Regions from separate parts of the Streptosporangium sp. NPDC006007 genome, predicted to be linked through region 2. Evidence: riboswitches for the same ligand, from Rfam matches in the RefSeq annotation. Region 2 holds a riboswitch; each other region holds the start of a gene.

Region 1 (7,461 bases), on a different contig from region 2:
CGTCGCCGCGGTGGCCGAGGCGAGGCCGGACCGCGGCGGACGCCAGGCCCATGCCGTCATCAGGAACGCCGGCGGCCGGATCATCGGCCGGTTCCAGGTCAAGCACCGGCGGTACGGCAAGTCCGGCGTCACCGTCACCGTCAGGGGCCTGACCCCCGGTTACCACGGCTTCCACATCCACACCACCGGCGTCTGCGACCCGAGGTCCGTCGACCCGGCCACCGGCAGCCCCTACTTCAGCGCGGGCGGCCACTTCACCCTCGGCGCCGGCGGCCACGCAGACCACTCCGGCGACCTGCCCAACCTCCTGGTCGGGGCCGACGGCACCGGCAGCGCCTCCACGGTGACCGACCGTTTCCGGGTCGAACAGCTCTTCGACAAGGACGGCAGCGCCGTCGTCGTGCACGCCCTCGCCGACAACCACGCCAACGTCCCCGCCCGCTACACCGGCGCCGGTGGCAAGGCCGGACCCGACGAGGCCACCCTCAAGGCCGGGGACTCCGGCGGTCGCGTCGCCTGTGGCGTGATCACCAACCGCTGATCCCCGCCCGGAGCGGTCAGGCTCCGTCCTCCAGGTCCCCCTCCGACGTGAGGTAGACCTCCTGGAGGTCCCGCAGGATGCCGGGGTCGGGGTGCTCCCACATGCCCCGCCCGGCGGCCTCCAGCAGGCGCTCGGCGATGCCGTGCAGCGCCCACGGGTTGGACTCGGCGAGGAAGGCCCGGTTCTCCGGGTCCAGCACGTAGACGGCGGCCAGCCTGTCGTACATCCAGTCGGCGACCACGCCGGTGGTGGCGTCGTAGCCGAACAGGTAGTCGACGGTGGCGGCGAGCTCGAAGGCGCCCTTGTAGCCGTGCCTGCGCATGGCGGCCAGCCAGCGCGGGTTGACCACCCGGGCCCGGAAGATCCTGGACGTCTCCTCCGAGAGCGTCCGGGTGCGGACCGCGTCCGGGCGGGTGCTGTCGCCGATGTAGGCGGCCGGAGCCTTGCCGGTGAGCGCGCGGACCGTGGCGATCATGCCGCCGTGGTACTGGAAGTAGTCGTCCGAGTCGGCGATGTCGTGCTCACGGGTGTCGACGTTCTTGGCCGCGACCGCGATCCGCCGGTAGGCCGTCTCCATGTCCTGGCGGGCCGGGACCCCGTCCAGGCCCCGGCCGTAGGCGAATCCGCCCCACACCGCGTAGACCTCGGCGAGATCGGCGTCGTCGCGCCAGCCGCGGCTGTCGATCAGCGGCAGCAGTCCCGCGCCGTAGGCCCCCGGACGGGACCCGAAGATCCGCATGGTGGCCCGGCGCTCGTCGCCGTGGCTCCGGCCGTCCGCCAGGACGTGCGCCCTGACGTAGTTGTCCTCCTCCGGCTCCTCCAGGTGGGCGACCAGGCGTACGGCGTCGTCCAGCATCGCCACGACGTGCGGGAAGGCGTCCCGGAAGAACCCGCTGATCCGGATCGTGACGTCCACCCTGGGGCGCCCGAGCTCCCGGGCCGGGATGGGCTCCAGCCCGGTGACCCGCCGCGACGCCTCGTCCCAGACAGGGCGTACGCCGAGCAGCGCCAGCACCTCGGCGACGTCGTCCCCGGCCGTGCGCATGGCGCTGGTCCCCCAGACCGACAGCCCGACCGAACGCGGCCAGTCCCCGGTGTCGGCGCGGTAGCGCTCCAGCAGGGAGTCGGCCATCGCCTGCCCGGTCTCCCAGGCCAGCCGGCTCGGCACGGCCTTGGGGTCGACCGAGTAGAAGTTGCGCCCCGTGGGGAGCACGTTGACCAGGCCGCGCAGCGGCGATCCGCTCGGCCCGGCCGGCACGTAACCGCCGTCGAGGGCGTGCAGGATCGAGCCGATCTCGTCGGTGGTGCGGGCCAGCCGGGGCACGATCTCATCGGCCGCGAACCGCAGGATCCGCTCCACCGCCCCGGGGTCGGCCCCGCCGCCGGCCGGGGCTGCGGCCAGGACGGTCCCGGCCGTCCCGGCGGCGGCGGCCGGGTCCCAGCCGCGGCGCTCCATCTCCTCGACCAGCGACCGGGCCAGCGCCTCGGCCTCGTCGGTGCCGGTACGGCCGGCCGTGCCGTCCTCGCTCAGCCCCAGGGCCTCGCGCAGCCCCGGGAGCGCCTGGCCGCCGGCCCAGATCTGGCGGGCGCGGAGCATCGCCAGCACCAGGTCGACGCGGGGTGGTCCCTCGGGGGCCGCGCCCAGCACGTGGAGGCCGTCGCGGATCTGGACGTCCTTGACCTCGCACAGCCAGCCGTCGACGTGCAGCAGGAAGTCGTCGAACTCGGCGTCGTGCGGGCGGTCCTCGATGCCGAGGTCGTGGTCGAGCCTGGCGGCCTGGATCAGCGTCCAGATCTGGGCGCGGATCGCGGGCAGTTTCGCCGGGTCCATCGCGGCGATGGAGGCGTGCTCGTCGAGCAGCTGCTCCAGCCTGGCCATGTCCCCGTAGGTGTCGGCGCGGGCCATCGGCGGCACGAGGTGGTCCACCAGCGTGGCGTGCGCGCGGCGTTTGGCCTGGGTGCCCTCGCCGGGGTCGTTGACCAGGAACGGATAGACGAGTGGCAGGTCTCCCAGCGCGGCGTCGGGGCCGCAGGAGGCCGACAGCCCGGTGGACTTGCCGGGCAGCCACTCCAGGTTGCCGTGCTTGCCCACGTGCACCACGGCGTGCGCGCCGAAGCCGTCGGACAGCCAGCGGTAGGCCGCCAGGTAGTGGTGGCTGGGCGGCAGGTCGGGGTCGTGGTAGATCGCGATGGGGTTCTCCCCGAACCCCCTGGGCGGCTGCACCATGACCACGACGTTCCCGGCGCGCAGCGCCGCCAGCACGATCTCGCCGTCCGGGTCGCGCGAGCGGTCCACGAACAACTCGCCGGGGGCCGGCCCCCAGTGCCGCTCCATCCGCGAGCGCAGGTCCGCGGGGAGCGTGGCGTACCAGTCGCGGTACCGGCCGGCCGCGATGCGCACCGGGTTTCCGGCGAGCCGCTCCTCGGTGAGCCAGTCGGGGTCCTGGCCGCCGGCCGCGATCAGCGCGTGGATCAGCGCGTCGCCGTCCTGCTCGGTCACGCCGGGCAGCTCGCCCTCGGCGCCGACGCGGTAGCCGTGCTCGCGCATCGCGGCCAGCAGCCGCACCAGGCTGGCCGGGGTGTCCAGGCCGACCGCGTTGCCGATCCTGGAGTGCTTGGTGGGGTAGGCCGACAGCATCAGCACGATCCGCCGCTCGGCGGGCGGGACGTGCCGGAGCACGGCGTGCCGGACGGCGATGCCGGCCACCCGCGCGGCGCGCTCGGGGTCGGCCGTGTAGACGGTCAGCCCGTCCTCGTCGATCTCCTTGAAGGAGAAGGGGACCGTGATGATGCGCCCGTCGAACTCGGGGATGGCGACCTGGGTGGCCGCGTCGAGCGGGGACAGCCCGTCGTCGTTACCCTCCCAGGACGCCCGGCTGCTCGTCAGGCAGAGTCCCTGGAGGATCGGCACGTCCAGCCCGGCGAGCGCGCCGACGTCCCACGCCTCGTCGTCCCCACCGGCCGACGCGGTGGCCGGGCGGGTGCCGCCGGCGGCGAGCACGGTCACGACCAGGGCGTCCACCGTGCGCAGCGCCTCCAGCAGGCCGGGCTCCGCGCTGCGCAGCGAGGCGCAGTAGACGGGCAGCGCCCGGCCTCCGGCGTCCTCGACGGCCGAGCAGAGGGTCTCGACGAAGGCGGTGTTCCCGGAGACGTGGTGGGCCCGGTAGTAGAGCACCCCGACGACCGGCCCGTCCTCGCGGCGTTCCCGGCGCTCCAGCACGCCCCAGCCGGGCGTGGGCTCGGGCGGGGCGAACCCGTGACCGGTCAGCAGCAGGGTGTCCGACAGAAAGCGGTGCAGCTCGGCGAGGTTGGCCGGTCCGCCGTGGGCGAGGTAGGCGTGCGCCTCGGCACAGACCCCGCCCGGCACGGTGGACAGCTCCATCAGCTCGGCGTCCGGTGCCTGCTCGCCGCCGAGCACGACGACGGGCCGGGGCCCGGCGAGCAGGGCGTCCAGCCCCTCCTCCCAGGCGCGGCGCCCGCCGAGCAGCCGGACCACGACCAGATCGGCGCCCTCCACCAGGAGCGGCAGGTCCTCGGCGAGGAGCCTGGCGGGGTTGCCCAGCCGGTAGTCGGCGCCGCTCGCGCGGGCGCTGAGCAGGTCGGTGTCGGAGGTCGAGAGCAGCAGGATCACGCGCCACGCTCCACGCGGGGCGGAGCGGTACGGCTCGGCGCCGCCAGCGGCGGACGGGGGAACGGCGAAAAACGCACGGGGCTTCCTCCCTCGGGGTCCTCGCCCCGGGTCGTCGTCGGCTACGACGGCTGGAGTCTCCTGGCTCCCGGATCGACGCTCCTCCCGGCCTTCCCGTCCGTCGCCGGACAGTGGCCTGGATGGGGTTCGCTCCCCGGTTACAGTGGCGGGACCGCGCCGGACTCACACCGGCTTCCTCCCTTTGCCGTCGCCAACGATGAGACTACGGCAGCGTCCTTCCGGCAGGAAACCGGTATGGGTGCCCGGTTCCCCGGCGGAGGAGGGGGCTGCGGCGTGCCGCGGCGGCCGGCGACGCCGCCGGAGGGTGCCGCCCGGGCGGCGGCCGCGGGCGGAAGACCTCGGGGGCAGGGCCTACCATCCTCAACGTGCAGATTGGCGACTTTTCCCGGCGATCGCGAGCCGACGCCTGCCCCGGAGCACTTCAGGTGCACGCCGCCGCCGACGGAGGGCTGGCGCGGATCAGGGTGCCCGGGGGCCGGTTGACGGCCTCCCGGCTCCGCGAGCTCGCCGGGGCCGCCGCCGGCTGTGGGAGCGGTGTCATCGAGCTGACCTCGCGGGCGAACGTCCAGGTGCGCGGGCTCGGCGACGGGGCGCAGGCCGGTTTCGCGGCCCGGATGGCGGCCGCCGGGCTGCTGCCCTCGCTCACCCACGAGCGGGTCCGCAACATCCTCGCCTCCCCGCTGACCGGCTGCGACGCGCGGGGGACACTCGACGCCGGCCCGCTGGTCGACGAGCTGGACCGGCGGCTGTGCGCCCGGCCGGGCCTCGCCGGACTGCCGGGGCGTTTCCTGTTCGCGCTGGACGACGGCCGGGGTGACGTGGCCTGGCTCGGCCCGGACGCCGGGATCCTGCCGACCGGCGCCGACGAGGCCGCCCTGATCCTGGCGGGTGCCGACAGCGGTCTGCGCGTGCCGGTGGGCTCGGCGGTGACCGCCCTGCTGGCCGCCGCCGAGGCGTTCCTGGCCGAGCCCGCCGCCGAGGGGGGGCGTGCCTGGCGGATCGGCGAACTGCCCGGCGGCGCCGAGCGGGTCGCGGCCCGGGTCCGCGCCGCCCTGGCGCACTCCGCCGGCGGGGTGCGGTCCCCGGCCGCCGAGCGGCTGCGTGGCGAGCCGTCCGCGGCGGGCCGGGAGCCGGTGGGGGTGATCGAGCTGCCCGGCGGCCGGGTGGCGCTCGGGGTCGCGGTGCCGCTGGGGCGGCTGGCCGCCGCCCAGGCGGAGTTGCTCGCCGACCTGGCGGCCGGCGGCGAGGTACGGCTGACCCCCTGGCGCGGGGTGGTCCTGAGCGGCCTGGACCGTGCCGAGGCCACCCGGTCGGCCGCCCTGCTCACCGCCGCCGGCCTGGTCACCGACCCCGCCTCGCCCTGGATCGGCGTGACGGCCTGCGCCGGCCGTCCCGGCTGCGCCAGGTCGCTGGCCGACGTGCGGGCCGACGCCGCCCGGTCCGTTCCGCCGTCTCCGGAGCGGTTCACGTCTCCGGGGGGCCGTACCGCGGTCCCGGGCGGCGCCTCCGGCTCCGGCGACCGAGGCCGGGGGGAACCCCCCGGCGCTGGAGGGCCGGGAGCCGCCCCGGGTGTGGCGGGCTCCCCGCGCCCCGGTACGCTCCCCGTGCACTGGGCGGGCTGTGAGCGACGCTGCGGCCGCCCCGGGGGACGGGTGGCGGAGGTGGTGGCCACCGCCGGCGGCTATCACGTGGCCCTGGACGGCCGGGGACTGGACTGTGCGGGCATCGAGGAGACCACGGCCGCGGTGACGGCCCTGAGGAGGGAAATGTGATCGACTACGTCCGTGACGGCGCGGAGATCTACCGCCGTTCCTTCGCGACCATCCGCGCCGAGACCGATCTGTGCGGCCTGCCGGCGGACGTCGCCCGGGTGGCGGTCCGCATGATCCACGCCTGCGGGATGGTCGACCTGGTCACCGACCTGGGGTGGTCGCCCGGCGTGGTGGCGTCGGCGGGCGCGGCGCTGCGCGCGGGTGCCCCGGTGCTGTGCGACGCGACGATGGTGGCCTCCGGGGTGACCCGCCGCCGCCTCCCCGCGGACAACCCGGTCGTCTGCACGCTGGGCGACCCCCGCGTGCCGGAGCTCGCCGAACGGCTGGGCACCACCCGCAGCGCCGCGGCGCTCGAACTCTGGCGCGACCGGCTGGCGGGGTCGGTGGTCGCGATCGGCAACGCGCCGACCGCGCTGTTCCGGCTGCTGGAGATGGTCGAGGAGGGGGCCGGGCGGCCGGCCGCCGTGCTCGGGATCCCGGTCGGTTTCATCGGCGCCGCCGAGTCCAAGCAGGCCCTCGCCGAGCATCCGGCCGGCCTGGAGCACCTGGTCGTGCACGGCCGCCGGGGTGGAAGTGCGATGGTCGCCGCGGCGGTCAACGCGATCGCGAGTGAGGACGAGTGAACGACATGTCGGCAGGACGGCTCCGGGGCGTGGGACTCGGGCCGGGAGATCCGGAGCTGGTGACCGTCAAGGCCGCCAGGCTCATCGGCGAGGCGGACGTGGTCGCGTTCCACAGCGCCCGTCACGGCCGGAGCATCGCCCGCTCGGTGGCCGCCCCGTACCTGCGGGACGGCCAGATCGAGGAACCCCTCATCTACCCGCTCACCACGGAGACCACCGACCATCCCGGCGGATACCAGGGCGCCATCGACGACTTCTACGCCGCCTGCGCGCTGCGGCTGGCGGCACACCTGGACGCCGGCCGGGACGTGGTGGTGCTGTGCGAGGGCGATCCGCTCTTCTACGGCTCCTACATGCACATGCACAAGCGTCTCGCGCACCGTTACGTCACCGAGGTGGTCCCCGGGGTGACGTCGGTGAGCGGCGCCGCCGCGGTCCTGGGCCGGCCGCTGGTCGAGCGGGACGAGACGCTGACCGTGCTGCCGGGGACGCTCCCGGCGGAGGTCCTCGCCGAACGGCTCGCCGCGGCCGACTCGGCGGCGGTCCTCAAGCTCGGCCGGACCTTCGTCAAGGTGCGCGAGGCGCTGGCCGAGGCCGGACGGCTCGACGAGGCCTGGTACGTGGAACGGGCCACCACCGGCGCCCAGCGCCTGGCCCCGCTGGCCGAGGTGGATCCGGGCACCGTGCCGTACTTCTCGCTGGCGCTGATCCCGAGCCCGGTCAACGCGGGACACCCCGGGCCGCCGGCGCGACCCCCCGTCGACGCGGACGCGCCCGCGGACACGGCCGGCGCCCCGGCCCGGGGCGCGGACGGGG
Region 2 (7,461 bases):
CACGGCGCCGGACGGCCAGATCTCGGTGACCCCGGGCACGAACCCCGCGTCGGCCTGGATGTCCTGGTGATATTTGCGGACCTCGTCCAGCAGCAGCGCCTTCCGATCACTCATCTCCGCCTCCTTCTCCATCGCCTCGACGGTGCCTGACGGTCTCAGGGCCCAGCGCCAAAGCCCTCATGACGACCTCTTCTCAGGGTGGGGCGTTCCGCGGCAGCCTCTCGGACGTGCGGGAAAATCCAGTAACGGGATTCGCCCGGCATCCTTTCTCATCATCATCAATCTTATCCTGGCGCCCTAAATCTAGGCTTCTCATGAATTGCCCGATAAAATCGCCTTAGTCGGCAACTCGGCTCGTCAGGATGTCGCCACAATCGATATTTCTCCTGGATTGCTCAGAGTTTCGGTCTTTCTACCGAGTGCAATCGACAAACGTTACATTGGGCCGCGCATCACGCATCGCCTGAGAGCTCCAGGAAGGGTGAGATGATCAACGTCTTTCAGCCGACGCTCGCCGACGAGGAACTGGCCGCCGTGGCGGAGGTGTTCAAAAGCAACTGGATCGGCAGAGGGCGGCGGACCGCGGACTTCGAGGCGGCCTTCGCCGATCACCTCGGTGTCGGCCACAACCGGGTCACCTCGGTCAACTCGTGCACGGAGGCGCTCTTCATCGCGACCCGCCTGGCGGGCGCCGGCCCCGGCGGCGAGGTGGTGCTCCCGACGGTCAGCTTCGTGGGCGCGGGCAACGCGGTGGCCGCGCACGGCGCCCGGCCCGTCTTCTGCGACGTGGACCCCCGGACGCTGAACCCAACCGTCGACGACGTGGCCGCGGCGCTGACCCCGAAGACGAAAGCCGTCATCCTGCTGCACTACGGCGGCTACCCGGGCGAGGTGGTGGAGATCGCGGCGCTCTGCCGCGACCGGGGGATCCTCCTGATCGAGGACGCCGCCTGCTCCGTGGCGTCCCGGGTGGACGGCCAGGCGTGCGGCGTGATCGGCGACCTCGGGGTGTGGAGCTTCGGCAGCACCAAGATCGTGGCAACCGGCGACGGCGGGATGCTGTCGGCCCGGGACCCGGAGCTGGTGGCGCAGGCGGCCAAACTGGCCTACTTCGGCCTGGAGCAGTTCAGCGGTTTCTCCCAGGCCAAGGAGAACAACACCCGCTGGTGGGACTTTCAGATCTCGTCGTTCTCCCGGCGCTCGATCATGAACGACATCCAGTCGGCCATCGGTGTGGTGCAGATGGGCAGGCTCAAGGGGTTCGTCGAACGCCGCGGCGAGATCGTCTCCCGTTACGACAGGGCGCTGGCCGACCTGACCGGTGTGGTGACGCCGCCTCCGCTGCCGAGGGGACACACCTCCTCCCACTACCTGTACTGGGTGCAGATGGACGAGGGCATCCGCGACGACGTCGCCCGCGACCTCTACGAGCGCGGCATCTACACCACCTTCCGTTACGCGGCGCTGCACCGCGTCAAGGCGTACGGATCGGACGCCCGGCTGCCCGGCGCGGAGGCCGCGGTGGCCCGGACCCTCTGCCTGCCCCTCCACCAGGCGCTCAGCGACGACGACGTCGACACGACGGTCGCCGCGCTGCGCGAGGTGGTCACCCGGCGCTCGGCGGCGCCGGGCTCGGCGAGCGCCGCGGGGAGCGCCGGATGACGGACACGCCGGTGGCAGGGAACGGCAGGCCGCTCCCGGCCACCGCGGTCTACGGGCAGGACGTCAGCGAGGTGTACGACCTCTTCTACCGGGGACGTGGCCAGGACTTCGCGGCGGAGGCCGCGGTGGTGGCCGAGGCCGTACGGAGCAGGAGGCCGGACGCGAACTCGCTGCTGGACGTGGCCTGCGGGACGGGTGAGCACCTGCGGTGGCTGGCCACCCACTTCGACGAGGTCGCCGGGCTGGAGATGTCTCCCGCCATGCGCGCGCTGGCCCGGGGCAAGCGGCCCGGGACGCCCGTGCACCAGGGCGACATGCGCGGATTCGATCTGGGCCGCGCCTTCGACGCGGTCTGCTGCCTGACGAGCTCGCTCGGCTACATGTCCGATGTGGGCGAGCTCGACGCCGCCGTCGCCGCCATGGCGCGCCACCTCGCCCCCGGCGGCGTGCTCGTCATCGACCCCTGGTGGTCGCCCGGCGCCTTCCTGGACGGTCACATCGCGCACGACGTGGTGCGCGCCGGCCCCCGGACGGTGGCACGGCTGTCGCACTCCCGGCGCGACGGTGACTCCGTCCGGCACGAGGCGCATTATCTCGTGGCGGACGCGACCGGCATCCGGCACTTCACGCACACCCAGCCGCTGACGCTGTTCACCCGGGCGCAGTACCTCGCCGCGCTCGAAAACGCCGGCTGCGCCGCCGAACACGTCGAGCACGACACCCACTTCACCGCCCGGGGCCTCTTCGTCGCGGTACGCGGCTGACCCTCTCGCGGGCCGTCGGGACCGTGCCCCGCCGGTGGGCGGCGGGCCGTATGGGCGGTGAGTCCCCGCCCGTCAGCGGGGTTCACCGGCGGCGGCGAAGTCCTCCCCCACGAGCAGCTGCCCGACCGACTCCACGACCGCCTGGAACGTCTCGGCCTGGTTGGTGAACCGATTGCCGAAGCGGTCGATCCTCCAGGGCGTCAGGTCGGCCAGGTCACTCGTTCCGTGCGCTACACGGTCGGCCAGCGCCTTTCCGAAGCCGGGACCGTGGGTGACGCCGAGTTCGTTGTCCCCGCCCATGGCGTAGAGGCCCTCGACACCCGGCACCGGGCCAACCAGCGCCATGTCGTCCGGGGTGTAACAGGGCGCGCCGTGTTTGACCCTGATGCTCGCCGGGCGGGACAGGGCCGGTATGAAGGTCGCGGCCCTGGCAACCCGCTGGTTCTCCAGGACGCCGTCGGTCGGCAACTCGTCCAGCCGGTCCGGCACCGGCGCGTCCACCAGGATGTTCCTCGGGTAGGTCGTGTACATGCCGCCCCAGAGCAGGCCGCCGTGGTGCCCTCGCACCCAGAGCACGGTGCCCCCGCCGGGTTCGCCGGGCATCAGGCCCTGGAGCATGAGCACGGGCATGGTCTCCGGGATGCCGAGAGGTTCGGTGATGATGCGCGAGGTGACCTGGGGTACGGCGGGCAGGAAGGCGCCCAGCGGCTCCAGCAGCCGGTTGCTCCAGGCACCGGCGGCCACCACCACGGTCTCGCAGTCCACCGCGCCGCCGGGCGTCTCGACCCCCGTGACCCGGCCGTTCCGGACGCGGATCTCGCTCACCGGACGCCGGGTGTCGATGACGCCGCCCCGTTCGGTGATCCGGTCGGCCATCGCGACGGCGACCTTGGCCGTGGTGACCTGCGCCCCGCAGGGAAGGTACCGGCCGCCGTACACCCCGTCGCCGGAGACCGCGCCGCCGGTGAGCTCCGCCATCCGGCCGGGCTCCACCTCGAAGCTGCCGGGGTCGGCCGCGTACCAGGTGAGCTGCTGGACCTGGTTCCACGCGGCTTCGCTGGCCGCCACCCAGAGCACGCCGTTGCGGCGGTAGTCGATGTCGTAGCCCGCCGCGTGCAGGCCCGCGTAGAAGTCCATGCCGTAGCGCTCGATGGGCAGCGCCTTCGACTCGGCCCCGTGCAGCGGGGAGATCGTGGTCCACGGGGCCAGGAAGCCTCCGCCCGCGCCGCTGGTGCCCTCGAACAGACCGTCCCGCTCAAGGAGACGCACGTTCTCGACCCCGGCCTCAAGCAGGTGAAGGGCGAGCGAGACACCCATCACCCCGCCGCCCACCACGACGACATCGGAACGGTCGGGCATGTCCGCCTCCTCAGGGAAAGACCACCGGGCCGGCGACGTCGCCGGTCAACCGGCTGTCACCACGCGATCACCAGGCCATACCGCCGCCTGGGCCCACCCCCGTCGGCCTCCGTCCGGCGACGTCCCGCGATGCTCACGCTCCGACCGTCGCATCCGTGCCCCGCCCCGCGCATCTTCCAGATTGCCCGCCTTTCTCCAGCCGGATCCACCACAGCGCCCGGCCGCCGGCGTACCGCGCCGAATTCACCGGAGCCCCTGTTCTGATCCGGGTTCCGCGGCACCCGGATCAGATCTGATCGGGTGCCGCGGCCCTGGGGACGGTGAGGGATACGGCTGGGCTCTGCCGGGAGCTGGCTGAAAGTCCGATTAGTCCGGCTCGTCGTACGCATACGTACGATTTATCGAGCGTCCCCGCCGACCGCACCACGGAGCCGTCAATGGCGAACGCGCGCCGCGTCGAGGCGATCGCCGCGGACGCGGCACCGCACGCGAAGGTCATCGTGCGCGACAGCGCGACCGAGTACCGCCTCGCCGCCTCGATGTGGACGGCCGGCGGCGACCGGGCCCCGCGGGTCGCCCGGGAAAGGCCGCCGGATCCGGCGGGGTGTCCCCACGCCCCCCGGCCGGCCCGGCCCCGGATGGAGTACGGCCCGGCGACGCCCGGACCGGGCCCGGTCCCCGGCCCGCGAGCTGCGCTACAGTCGCGGGTGGCACGAACTGACGCGAGGTGCCTCCCTGGGGAGGAGAATCGGGAAGCCGGTGTGATTCCGGCACGGGCCCGCCGCGGTGATCGGGGAGCTGCCGTCCATGCACACGCGTGCGGCCACTGGCCTTCGGGCTGGGAAGGCGGACGGTGAAGGCGTAGATCCGAGAGTCCGAAGACCGGCCTCGCTCTCATCCGCCACCCGCCGAGGTGGCATGACGCAGCGGGAGCCTGCCCTGTGAACACCGACATCTATCACGTCATCCACCGCCGCCGTGACGTACGGGCCCAGTTCAGCGGCGAGCCCGTCCCCGACGACGTCCTTGAGCGCGTGCTGGGCGCCGCACACGCGGCCCCCAGTGTGGGACTGTCCCAGCCGTGGGACTTCGTCCTGGTAAGGGACCGGGATACCCGTCAGGCCTTTCACGATCACGTCCAGCGGGAGCGGGCCGTCTTCGCGGCCTCCCTCACCGGGAGCGAGACGGAGCGGTTCGCCCGGATAAAGATCGACGGGGTGCTGGAGTCGAGCCTGTCGGTGGTCGTCACCTACGACGCCGGGCGGGGCGGCACCGCGGTCCTTGGCCGGCACGCCATCGCCGACGCCGGCCTGTACTCGGTCTGCCTGGCCATCCAGAACCTGTGGCTGGCCGCCACCGCCGAGAACATGGGGGTCGGCTGGGTGTCGTTCTACCGCGAACCGTTCGTACGCCGGCTGCTCGGCATCCCCGCCGAGATCCGCCCGGTGGCCTGGCTGTGCCTGGGGCCGGTCTTCCATGTCGAGGCGGTGCCCGACCTGGAGCGCCACGGGTGGCGCCGCCGCGTCGCGCTGCGCACCGCGGTTCATCACGAACGCTGGTGAGACGTCCGCCCCAGCCCGTTCCGCGGAGGGCATCCCGTACCGGCCACGGCGGCGTCGCCACCCCCGTGGCCGGGCCCGGCGACGTCACTGTCGGCGCGGATCCCAGCCGTGATCTCGAACGGCCCCGGAGTACCGGCGGAGAAGGGCCGGAGACTCTCGCGTCCGGATTACGGGATCGCCACGGTCACCGGCGAACCGGTCCCGGCGCACAGCAGGCGCACGGCGTCGACGGACGCCCTCAGGGCGACCAGCTCATGGTCGATGTCCAGCCCTCCGGAGGAGGCATAGGTCTCGGTGACGGCCGTGCCGAGCACCGCGAGCGCCGAGGCGGTGTGCTCCATGGCCTGGCGGACCTCCTCGTCCGCCGACTCGGCCGCCTCACGTACGGCCTTCTCCCCGTCGTAGGTATGAATCTGCAGGACTATCGGGATGAGGTCACTGGCGATGGTCTCGTCGAGGTCGTACAGCGCCCGCTCGTACTGTACACAGGCCGCTCTGTTGCGCGGGCTGACACCGGTGCCGGGAGTGATGGGCAAGGGCTCCTGCGAACCGGAACATCCCGCCATAAGGGCAGTAAATAAGGCAAGTGGAGTGATTCTCCGCAAGATAGCTCCTGGCTACGAGGAAGGGGCGGAGAGTAGACGCCGGCCACCGAGGACCGGTTGTCCGAACAGAGACACGGACCAGTCGCCATGGGGCGGAATTCTACGGCAACCGGAGTTCGAATGACTTTTTTCTCGTATCCTCGCGAGGATGTCGAGAATACAAGGGTCTGCTTCGACCTATACCTGAAAGCGCTGACAAGAGCGCATGAAGGTTGAGGAGTGCGAACATGAAGTACATGCTGCTGATGCAGTTCGGTCCGCAGAGCGGCCTCCCGCCGATCGACACCTGGCCCCCGCAGGACCTCAAGGCCCACATCGCGTTCATGCACGAGGCGAACGGCAGGCTCGTCGAGGCGGGGGAGTTCGTGGACGCGCAGGGGCTGGCCGATCCGGGACAGGCCAGGATCGTGCGGGCCGGTGACGGCGGCGCCCCCGTCATCACCGACGGCCCCTACCCCGAGACCAAGGAGTTCCTGGTCGGCTACTGGATCGTCGACTGCGAGAGCCCGGAGCGGGCGATCGACCTCGCCGCGTACGTCTCGGCCGCGCCCGGCCCCGGCGGCAGGCCGCTGAACATGCCGATCGAGGTGCGCCAGGTGATGTCGGGCCCACCCGAGGAGCTGTGACCGCTGAACACCCCGGCCGCCGACGACCTGCTGCGCGTACTGGCTCCGCAGGTCGTCGGCGTGCTCACCCGGCGTTTCGGAGACTTCGACGCCGCCGAGGACGCGGTTCAGGAGGCGCTGCTGGACGCCACGGCCCAGTGGCCCGAACAGGGCCTGCCCGACAATCCTCGGGGCCGGCTCATCCAGGTCGCCTCCCGCCGGATGGCCGAGCGGCTACGCGGTGAGCAGGCCCGCCGCCGCCGGGAGGAGCGGGCGGCCGCGCAGACACCCCCGGACCGGTGGACGGCGCCCCCCGCGGACGACCCGCACCGGACGGACCGGGACGAGCGGATGCGGCACCGGGCGGACACCCGCGGTCGGCTCTCACGACCGACGCCACATCCTCCCCGTCCCACCTCAGGCGCCGGGGCGATCAGTTCTTACGGCCGACGCCACCGGCCTGGCCGATGACCGGAACCTCGCCGAAGGCGCCCGCGTCCGGCCGCCACAGCGGGACCGAGACGACGCCGGGGTCGAGCAGCTCCAGGCCGTCGAAGAAACCGGCGACCTCGTCATGGGCGCGCAGGACATAGGGGATGGCACCGGACTCGTTGTAGGTCTGCTGAGCCTCGTCGTAGGCGCCGTCGTCGCCCCCGGGGGCGACTTCGACAGGGACGCTGATGCCGTCGTTGAGCGACAGGTAACTGCCGGGCGGCAGGCCGGCCAGCAGCCGGGCCACGATGGAGCGCGCCTCGGCGTAGTCGGCGATGTGGCCGGTGACACCGCTCAGGATGAGCGCGACCGGCCGGGTGAGGTCGAGCGCGGCGGCGGCATGGCGCAGGATCGCCCCGGGGTCGTGCAGGTCGGCGTCGACGTAGCTGGTGGCGCCTTCGGGACTGCTGGT
Region 3 (7,461 bases), on a different contig from region 2:
TGCACGCCACCCGGGAGCGCTACCCCACCCTCGCGGCCCACGGTCCCGCTGTCGCGGACGACGACTGGGAAACCGGCTTCGCCCTCGGCCTCACCTGGCTTCTCGACGGTATTGAGACAGGTATCGCCACTGAGGACGCCCCTGGCCGGGACTCGATCCGAGACCGGCGGTAGCCACTCAGCCCGCCAGGGCCGGACGCAGGAGAGCCGGTCCTTCTCGGGGCGGAGCGGCGCCTGACGGCTCCGGGGTACGGGGCGGTCCGGCGTTTGCGGCCGGTGCCGCGGGGCAGCCGTGGGCGAGCACCCAAGACGGCGCCAACGGAAGGGTTCCCCATGCTGCGTCACAGGCAGGCGGTCGGCACGGTGGCGGTGATCGCCCACCGGAGGAAGTCACTCGGCGGCGGGCTGGACGAGCTGCGCAGGCTCCTCGCGGACCAAGAGGTGGACAGGCTGCTCTGGTACGAGGTCCCCAAGAGCAAGAAGGCCCCGAAGCAGGCGCGCAAGGCGCTCAAGGAGGGGGCCGAACTGGTCCTGGTCTGGGGCGGGGACGGCATGGTGCAGCGCTGCGTGGACGCGCTCGTCGGCTCCGGCGTGACCGTGGGCATCATCCCGGCCGGTACGGCCAACCTTTTCGCGGGCAACCTCGGCATCCCGGAGGATCTTCCCGAGGCCGTGCGGATCGCCTTCCACGGGGAGAGCAGGAAGCTGGACCTGGGCAAGGTCAACGGTGAACACTTCGCCGTCATGGCCGGGGTCGGTTTCGACGCCGAGATGATCAAGGATGCCGACCGGGGGCTGAAGGACAGGCTCGGCCGGATCGCCTACGTCTGGACCGGCCTGCGGCACGTCCGCGGGGAGCTGGTGCGGATGGAGGTCAAGCTCGACGGGGTGACCTGGTTCGAGGGGGAGGCGAGCTGCCTGCTGCTGGGCAACGTCGGCACCATCACCGGCGGCATCGAGGCGTTCGACGACGCGCGTCCCGACGACGGGTGGCTGGAGATCGGGGTGACCACGGCGAAGGGGCCCATCCAGTGGGCACGGATGCTCGGCCGGATGAGCTCGGGGCGGTCGGAGGAGTCCCCGTTCGTCAGGATGACCCGGGCGCGCAAGGTCCACGTCAGGCTGGGCGCCCCGATGACCTACGAGCTGGACGGCGGCGCCAAGGAGAGCGTCACCAGGCTCAAGGCGAAGGTCGTGCCCGGCGGCATCACCGTCCGCGTCCCCGCGTCGGCCGAGCCCGGCGAAGAACCGGCCGAGTGACCGCCCACCGGGCCGGGTCACGTGTCCGGTGGGCGGTTCAGCTGAGGGCGGCGAAGGCTCCGGCGCCGATGAGGGCGACCGCCCAGGCGAGGTCGAGGTTGAACCACGCCTTGCGGAGCACCGCGACGCCCAGCCGCTCGTAGACGACCATGGCCAGGATCGTGATCGTCGAGAGCATGGCCAGGGTGTGGATCGCGGTCGCCAGCAGGCTCTGCGAGGCCAGTACGGCCGCGCCGTGCCCGCCGCGCAGGGTGATCGGCAGCACCATCAGACCGGCGCCGTGCGCGGTGGCCATCAGGAACGACCAACCGGCCAGCTGCCACCAGGTCACCTTCATGCCCACCCAGCGGGGATGGCGTCGCCGGACGATCCGCCATACCCCGAACCCGCACACCAGGATCGCCACGCCGTAGGAGACGAGCTTGGGCGGGGTGGCCACGCGGGCCGCGGAGACCAGACCGAGCGTGATCAGCACTGAACCGGCGTGCCCGAGCACGATGGGAGGCAGCGCGCGCAGCACCGCGGCACGGGAGCGTTCCTGCAGGCCGAGGGCGACCGCGAAAAGCCAGCCCATGGCCGGGTTCAGGCCGTGGAAGGCGCCGAGTCCGGCCAGGATCAGTACGGACGTCAGATCCATCGGGCACTTCCCGCCGGAACCGTCAAGGGAAGCAGAAGGAGTCGGAGGAGGAGTCTCCTCCCTGGAGGCGGATCTGGTGGGCGCGGCGCCCGTCGGTGGCGAAGTCGACGGAGAAGGCCGGATCGAGGGAGAGCGAGCCGTCTCCGCCGATGTCGACCTTGGCCATCCAGCTGGAGATGCCGTCGGGGTAGAAGACGTCGTCCCAGGATCGGTAGAGCGAGTTGGTGAAGTAGACCCGGCGCCCGTCCCTGCTGGTCTCCACCATCTGCGGACCGCCGTTCAGCGCCCGGTCGGGAGCGGCCGGATGCGGGTCGCGCCGGGCGATGCCGCCGATCCGCACCGAGCCCGCCTCGCGAGGGGCGAACGGGTCGGAGACGTCATAGCTCTTGAGCTCACCCGTGCCCCAGCAGGAGATCAGCAGGACGCGGTCGTCGAGGGTCAGCGAGATGTCGGTGACCAGCGGCGGCACCGCTCCGAACTGTTTGAGCGGCTCCGGCAGCAGATCGACCGGGGCCGGTTCTGCGGGAATGGTGATGATCTTGCGAGCCTTCCAGACCCCCTTCTCCTGATACCAGGTGAAGATGTTCGCCGACAGGTCCTCGACGTTGATGACCGTGTTGACGAACCCGTAGGTCTTGGTCGGGTCGTGGGCGGGGCGCAACTCCAGGGCCATCTGGTGCTGGTCGCCCAGGTCGATCTCCTGCAGGTGCCTGCGCTTGGGCAGGTCCCAGACGTGCAGCCGGTGGCCGTACTCCCGGCCGGCCAGCAGGTCCAGTGAGGGGCCCGCCTCGATCTGGTTGGGGGTGCCCCACTCGCTGCTGATCATCGTGTCGTGGCCGAGATGCCACCAGAAGTCGTAGTGCATTCGCTGCGAGCCCCGATCCACCTCCCAGCGGCCCTTCGGCTCCAAGGTGTCGTGGTCGAGGGTGAACACCCCGCCCGGCGCGTCGCCGTCCACGTTGCCGAGCGCGCTGATGTAGATCGCGTCGGTGCCGCAGTGCACGGTGTGCGGGCGGCTGTAGCCGGTTTTCCGGAAAAGCGTCTCCGGCTCGATCGTCTTGACGAGCCGGGGATGCCGGGGGTCGTCCTTGACGTCGAACACGTAGATCCTGCTGGAGCGCAGGCCGGGCAGGATCAGATAGCGCCGCTCCACATGCGGATGCGGAGCGTAGGGGCACAGGGCGGCGCTGCAGACGTTCCACCCGAAGTGGTGAAGTTCGTCGCCCGCGACGGGCATGTCGTGAATGTCGACGATCGACCCGTCGGACAGGTCGATCGTGGCGAGTCCGTCGGGACGCCCCTGCCCGGCGGCGTCGAGCAGGGCGACATAGGCAAGCTCCTCGCGCGGGGCGAGCATGGCCTCCCGCGCGGACGGATAGAAGGTGGGATCGGGCTGGATGAGTGCCATGGTGGACTCCTAGGCCGAGATCAATACCCCACTTATTCTGGAGGAAAACTCTCCGCTGTCCAGACGTGATTTTAGGTAACCGAATCAGCGGGGGAACGGCCGGAGTCCTCCGCCGGAGGCACCGGGCGATCCCGGGCGGACGAGACGCGGGTCTCGATACCGTCCAGCATACGATGCGGGCCGGACTCGAAGCCGTCGTCACCGCCGCGGAGGACGGCCACGCCGGTGACCGCGCCGCGCCGGGGATGTGCACCGGTCCCGTACGGCGTGTCACGCCGTCATCGGCGCCCGGGTCAGTGCCGGGGGCAGCACCGGGGCCGGGGCCGGGCGCGGGGGACTCGGTGTCCCGGGCGCGCCCGGCGTGTGACCGGTTACGACGTGTGATCGGTTATGGTGCGCGGCCGGTTATGACGCGCGGACCTTCCTGGCCGCGGCCACCATGTTGCGCAGGCTCGCCTCGGTCTCGGCGTAGCCGCGGGTCTTCAGCCCGCAGTCGGGATTGACCCAGAGCCGCTCCGGTTCCACCGCCCGGATCGCCAGCCGGAGCGCCTGCTCGATCTCGCCGGTCTCCGGTACGCGCGGAGAGTGGATGTCGTAGACCCCCGGGCCGATCCCGCGCGCGTATCCGGCGGCGCCCAGATCGTCCAGGAGCTCCATCCGGGACCTGGCCGCCTCGACGCTGGTCACGTCCGCGTCCAGGTCACCGATGGCACCGATGATCTCCCCGAACTCCGAGTAGCACATGTGGGTGTGGATCTGCGTGGAGTCGGACACCCCGGAGGTGGCGAGCCGGAACGCGCCGACCGCCCAGGCCAGGTATCCGGCCTGGTCGGCGGCGCGGAGCGGCAGCAGCTCCCGCAGCGCGGGCTCGTCGACCTGGATGATCCGGATTCCCGCCGCCTCCAGGTCGCGGATCTCGTCCCGGAGCGCCAGCGCCACCTGCCGCGCGGTGTCGGCCAGCGGCTGGTCCTCCCGGACGAACGACCAGGCCAGCATGGTCACCGGCCCGGTCAGCATGCCCTTGACCGGCCTGTCGGTCCGCGACTGGGCGTAGACCGCCCAGCGCACCGTCATCGGCTCGGGCCTGGCCACGTCCCCGAACAGGATCGGCGGCCGCACGCACCGCGTGCCGTACGACTGGACCCAGCCGTGCTGCGTGGCGGCGTAACCGTCGAGCTGCTCGGCGAAGTACTGCACCATGTCGTTGCGCTCGGGTTCGCCGTGGACCAGCACGTCCAGCCCGATGTCCTCCTGCAGAGCGATCACCGAGTCGATCTCGGCGCGCATCGCCGCCTCATATCCGGCCTGGTCGATCCGGCCCGCCCGCAGGTCGGCGCGGGCCCGCCGTACCGCGTCCGTCTGCGGGAACGAGCCTATGGTGGTCGTGGGCAGCAGCGGCAGTCCCAGCGCCGCCCGCTGGAGCGCGGCCCGTGCGGTGTGGCCGGCCCGTGCCGTCCCCTCTCCCAGGGTCTCCAGCCGTGCCCGCACCCGCGCGTTCACCGGGGGGCGCGCCGCCGCGGCGGGCACGACCGCCTCCGGCCCCTCCCGCAGCGCGCGGCCGATCGCCACGACCTCCGCCACCTTCTGCCGGGCGAACGCCAGCCCCTCGGGCAGCCCCTCCTCCCGATCCAGGTCGAGCGGGACGTGCATCAGCGAGCACGAGGTGGAGACCACCACCTCCCCGGCCAGTCCGAGCAGCGCGGCGCAGGTGGACAGCGCGGCGGGCAGCCTGGTCCGCCACACGTTGCGGCCGTCCACCACCCCGGCCACCACGGTCTTGCCCGCCAGCCCCGCGGCCCCGGCGAGGTTGCCGGGACCGGCCACGAAGTCCAGCCCGATGGCCTCGACCCGGGACGCCGCGAGCACCGGCAGCGCCTCGCCGATCTCGCCGAAGTAGGTGGCCACCAGCAGGCGGGGACGGTGGCTGAGCCCGCCGAGGTGGTCGTAGGCGCGGGCGAGGGCCTTCAACTCCTCAACGGACCTGTCTCCGGCCAGCGCGGGCTCGTCGAGCTGCACCTCGGCGACTCCGGCGGAGGCCAGCCGCTCCAGCAGTTCGGCGTAGACGTCCAGCAGGTCGTCCAGGAGCAGCAGCGGTGAGAAGCCGGCCTCCCCGCCGCTCTCGCCGGTCTCCGCGGGGGATCCGGTGGCGGGCCCGGCCATGGTCTCGGCCGTGGTCTCGGCGGTTGACTTGGCCAGCAGCAGGTAGCTGAGCGGGCCGACCAGCACCGGCCTGGTCTCGATGCCCAGCTCCCTGGCCTCGCCGTACTCGGTCAGCGGCTTCTTCCAGTCGAGCCGGAACCGGGTGTCGGGGCCGAGCTCGGGCGCCAGGTAGTGGTAGTTCGTGTCGAACCACTTGGTCATCTCCAGGGGCGCGATGCCCTGGGTGCCGCGCGCCATCGCGAAGTAGCGGTCGAGGCCGTCGAGCCCGGCGAAGCGGACGGGGACCGCGCCGAGCATGACGGTGGTGTCGAGGACGTGATCGTAGAAGGAGAAGGTGTTGGACGGGATGTCGGTCAGCCCCGCGTCGCGGAGATCCGTCCAGGTGCGCTCGCGCAGGTCGCGGCCGACGGCACGGAGCCGGGAGGCGTCGATCGTGCCGGCCCAGTAGGCCTCGACGGCCTTCTTCAACTCCCGGTCGGGGCCGATCCTGGGGTAGCCGAGAACGGTGGTGCGCTGGTCTCTCATGGGTCCTTTTCCCTCGTGGAACCCGGCCGTGCGCGGGCATGCCGAGGGAAAGGCGATCCCCTCGGCCCTCCCGCGGGGCCATGGACGGCCGCGTGCCGACCGGCACGCGGGCGGTGGCAGGTATTCGGACTCGTGGGCGTCGCACTCGTTCCTACTGGCCGTCGCTTCCCAGGTGGTTGTCCCACCCAGTGCTTGTGTGACGGCGGTCGTTCCCACTCACCGCTGCGGGGCAGTCCCGGAGTCGCACCGGGTTCCCTGTTGCCTCGCCGCTCCGGTCGGGGAGCGGCGAACCAGCCGCACCGGCAGCATAACCCGGCCCGCTCCGATTTTTTCCCCGACGGACCCCGGCGGATGTCACAGAGGGCGGTTCACAGTGCCGGTTCGCGGTGCCGTTCACGTTCACGACGGCCGGAGAGCCCGGCTCCGTGGCGCCGGCTCACGAGGGGATGGGGACCCGGATCGGGGTGAGCCCTTCGGGGGCCCTGCCCGGATAGACGCCGGACAGCATCGTGGCCACGGTGTAGAGGTGCCAGCCCTGGGCGGGCCTCTTGAGCACCGGGTCGGCGAACAGTCTGCGGACCTCGTCGGGGGCGACGATGGGGGCCAGCAGGTCGAGATGACCGAGGACGTGGTCGCGGAGCACCGCCGTCAGCGTCTCGTCGGGGCCGGTCCGCCAGCTCCAGCCTCCGCCGGTCTTCGGCGCCGTCAGGAAGCCGGGCCTGCGCTGCCAGGGGTAGTAGCGCCTGCCCACGGTGAACCGCCACGGCTTTCCCTCGATCGGAACGTTCCTGAGCGAGGGGGCGAGGCCGGCGGTGAGCCGGTGGATGACCTCCTCGGACAGCCGCCAGGTCTGGTCCAGGCCCAGTGCCGCCCGCACCACCCGGTTGTCGAGGAACGGCCAGATCGGGTCGCCCCGGCGCAGTGATCCGGCCCGGGCCCCGGCCTGCCAGCGGCCGATCCGGTAGGAGACGTACATGTGGTCGAGCGCCTCCAGCCCCCCGCGTTCCTGCCAGGGCCGGGCCAGCTCACGCGCGTGCTCGTTGGCGGCCTCGGTGAACAGCGCCGGATCCCGCAGGAACGTGGCGTCCACCCGGCGGCGCAGCGCCTTGGCGCTCAGGTCGCTCTGCAGCAGCAGGAAGCTCCCGGCCCGCAGGACCTCCCCGCTCTGCCCGGACATGGTGGGCCTGGCGTTGTAGGGGAGATAGCCGACGATCGACTCGTAGGCCGACGTCATGCCCTCGCAGGTCCGCAGCGTCTCGTAGGTCCGCGCGAGCGGGTGCTCGACCAGCACCGCGTCCTTCCGCTCGGCGCGGGCCGGGGGAATGACGGTGTGCTCGATGCCGAGTGCCCGCGCGATCCGCCCGGCGATGATCACATCGGGGTGGCCGTCCAGACCGTTGGTGGTCGCGCGGAGCGGGATCCCCGCCGCGTGCAGCACCGCCGCGGCCAGACGGCTGTCCCGGCCGCCGGTC

Evidence for each region. A riboswitch is a leader RNA that binds a small molecule or an ion and turns the genes downstream of it on or off. The one in region 2 is predicted to bind cobalamin.
Region 1: it holds a riboswitch for cobalamin, as region 2 does, so the genes downstream of both, cobN (cobaltochelatase subunit CobN) here and bluB (5,6-dimethylbenzimidazole synthase) in region 2, are expected to answer to the same signal.
Region 3: it holds a riboswitch for cobalamin, as region 2 does, so the genes downstream of both, metE (5-methyltetrahydropteroyltriglutamate--homocysteine S-methyltransferase) here and bluB (5,6-dimethylbenzimidazole synthase) in region 2, are expected to answer to the same signal.

Annotation. Positions count from the first base shown of each region.
Region 1 is NZ_JBEXUG010000017.1:76,595-84,055, reverse strand. It holds gene ABZ194_RS15875 (superoxide dismutase family protein) at 1-541, shown strand, start outside; gene cobN (cobaltochelatase subunit CobN) at 558-4,172, opposite strand; cobalamin riboswitch at 4,281-4,480, opposite strand; gene ABZ194_RS15865 (precorrin-3B synthase) at 4,616-6,022, shown strand; gene ABZ194_RS15860 (precorrin-8X methylmutase) at 6,019-6,645, shown strand; gene ABZ194_RS15855 (precorrin-2 C(20)-methyltransferase) at 6,651-7,461, shown strand, end outside.
Region 2 is NZ_JBEXUG010000005.1:98,536-105,996, forward strand. It holds gene rfbH (lipopolysaccharide biosynthesis protein RfbH) at 1-114, opposite strand, end outside; gene ABZ194_RS06045 (DegT/DnrJ/EryC1/StrS family aminotransferase) at 487-1,662, shown strand; gene ABZ194_RS06050 (class I SAM-dependent methyltransferase) at 1,659-2,426, shown strand; gene ABZ194_RS06055 (FAD-binding oxidoreductase) at 2,499-3,785, opposite strand; cobalamin riboswitch at 4,494-4,691, shown strand; gene bluB (5,6-dimethylbenzimidazole synthase) at 4,727-5,347, shown strand; gene ABZ194_RS06065 (hypothetical protein) at 5,515-5,883, opposite strand; gene ABZ194_RS06070 (YciI family protein) at 6,180-6,578, shown strand; gene ABZ194_RS06075 (sigma factor) at 6,618-7,028, shown strand; gene ABZ194_RS06080 (SAM-dependent methyltransferase) at 6,991-7,461, opposite strand, start outside.
Region 3 is NZ_JBEXUG010000015.1:11,856-19,316, forward strand. It holds gene ABZ194_RS14375 (TetR/AcrR family transcriptional regulator C-terminal domain-containing protein) at 1-173, shown strand, start outside; gene ABZ194_RS14380 (diacylglycerol kinase family protein) at 333-1,259, shown strand; gene ABZ194_RS14385 (hypothetical protein) at 1,297-1,896, opposite strand; gene ABZ194_RS14390 (selenium-binding protein SBP56-related protein) at 1,919-3,304, opposite strand; gene metE (5-methyltetrahydropteroyltriglutamate--homocysteine S-methyltransferase) at 3,710-5,989, opposite strand; cobalamin riboswitch at 6,087-6,299, opposite strand; gene ABZ194_RS14400 (asparagine synthase-related protein) at 6,426-7,461, opposite strand, start outside.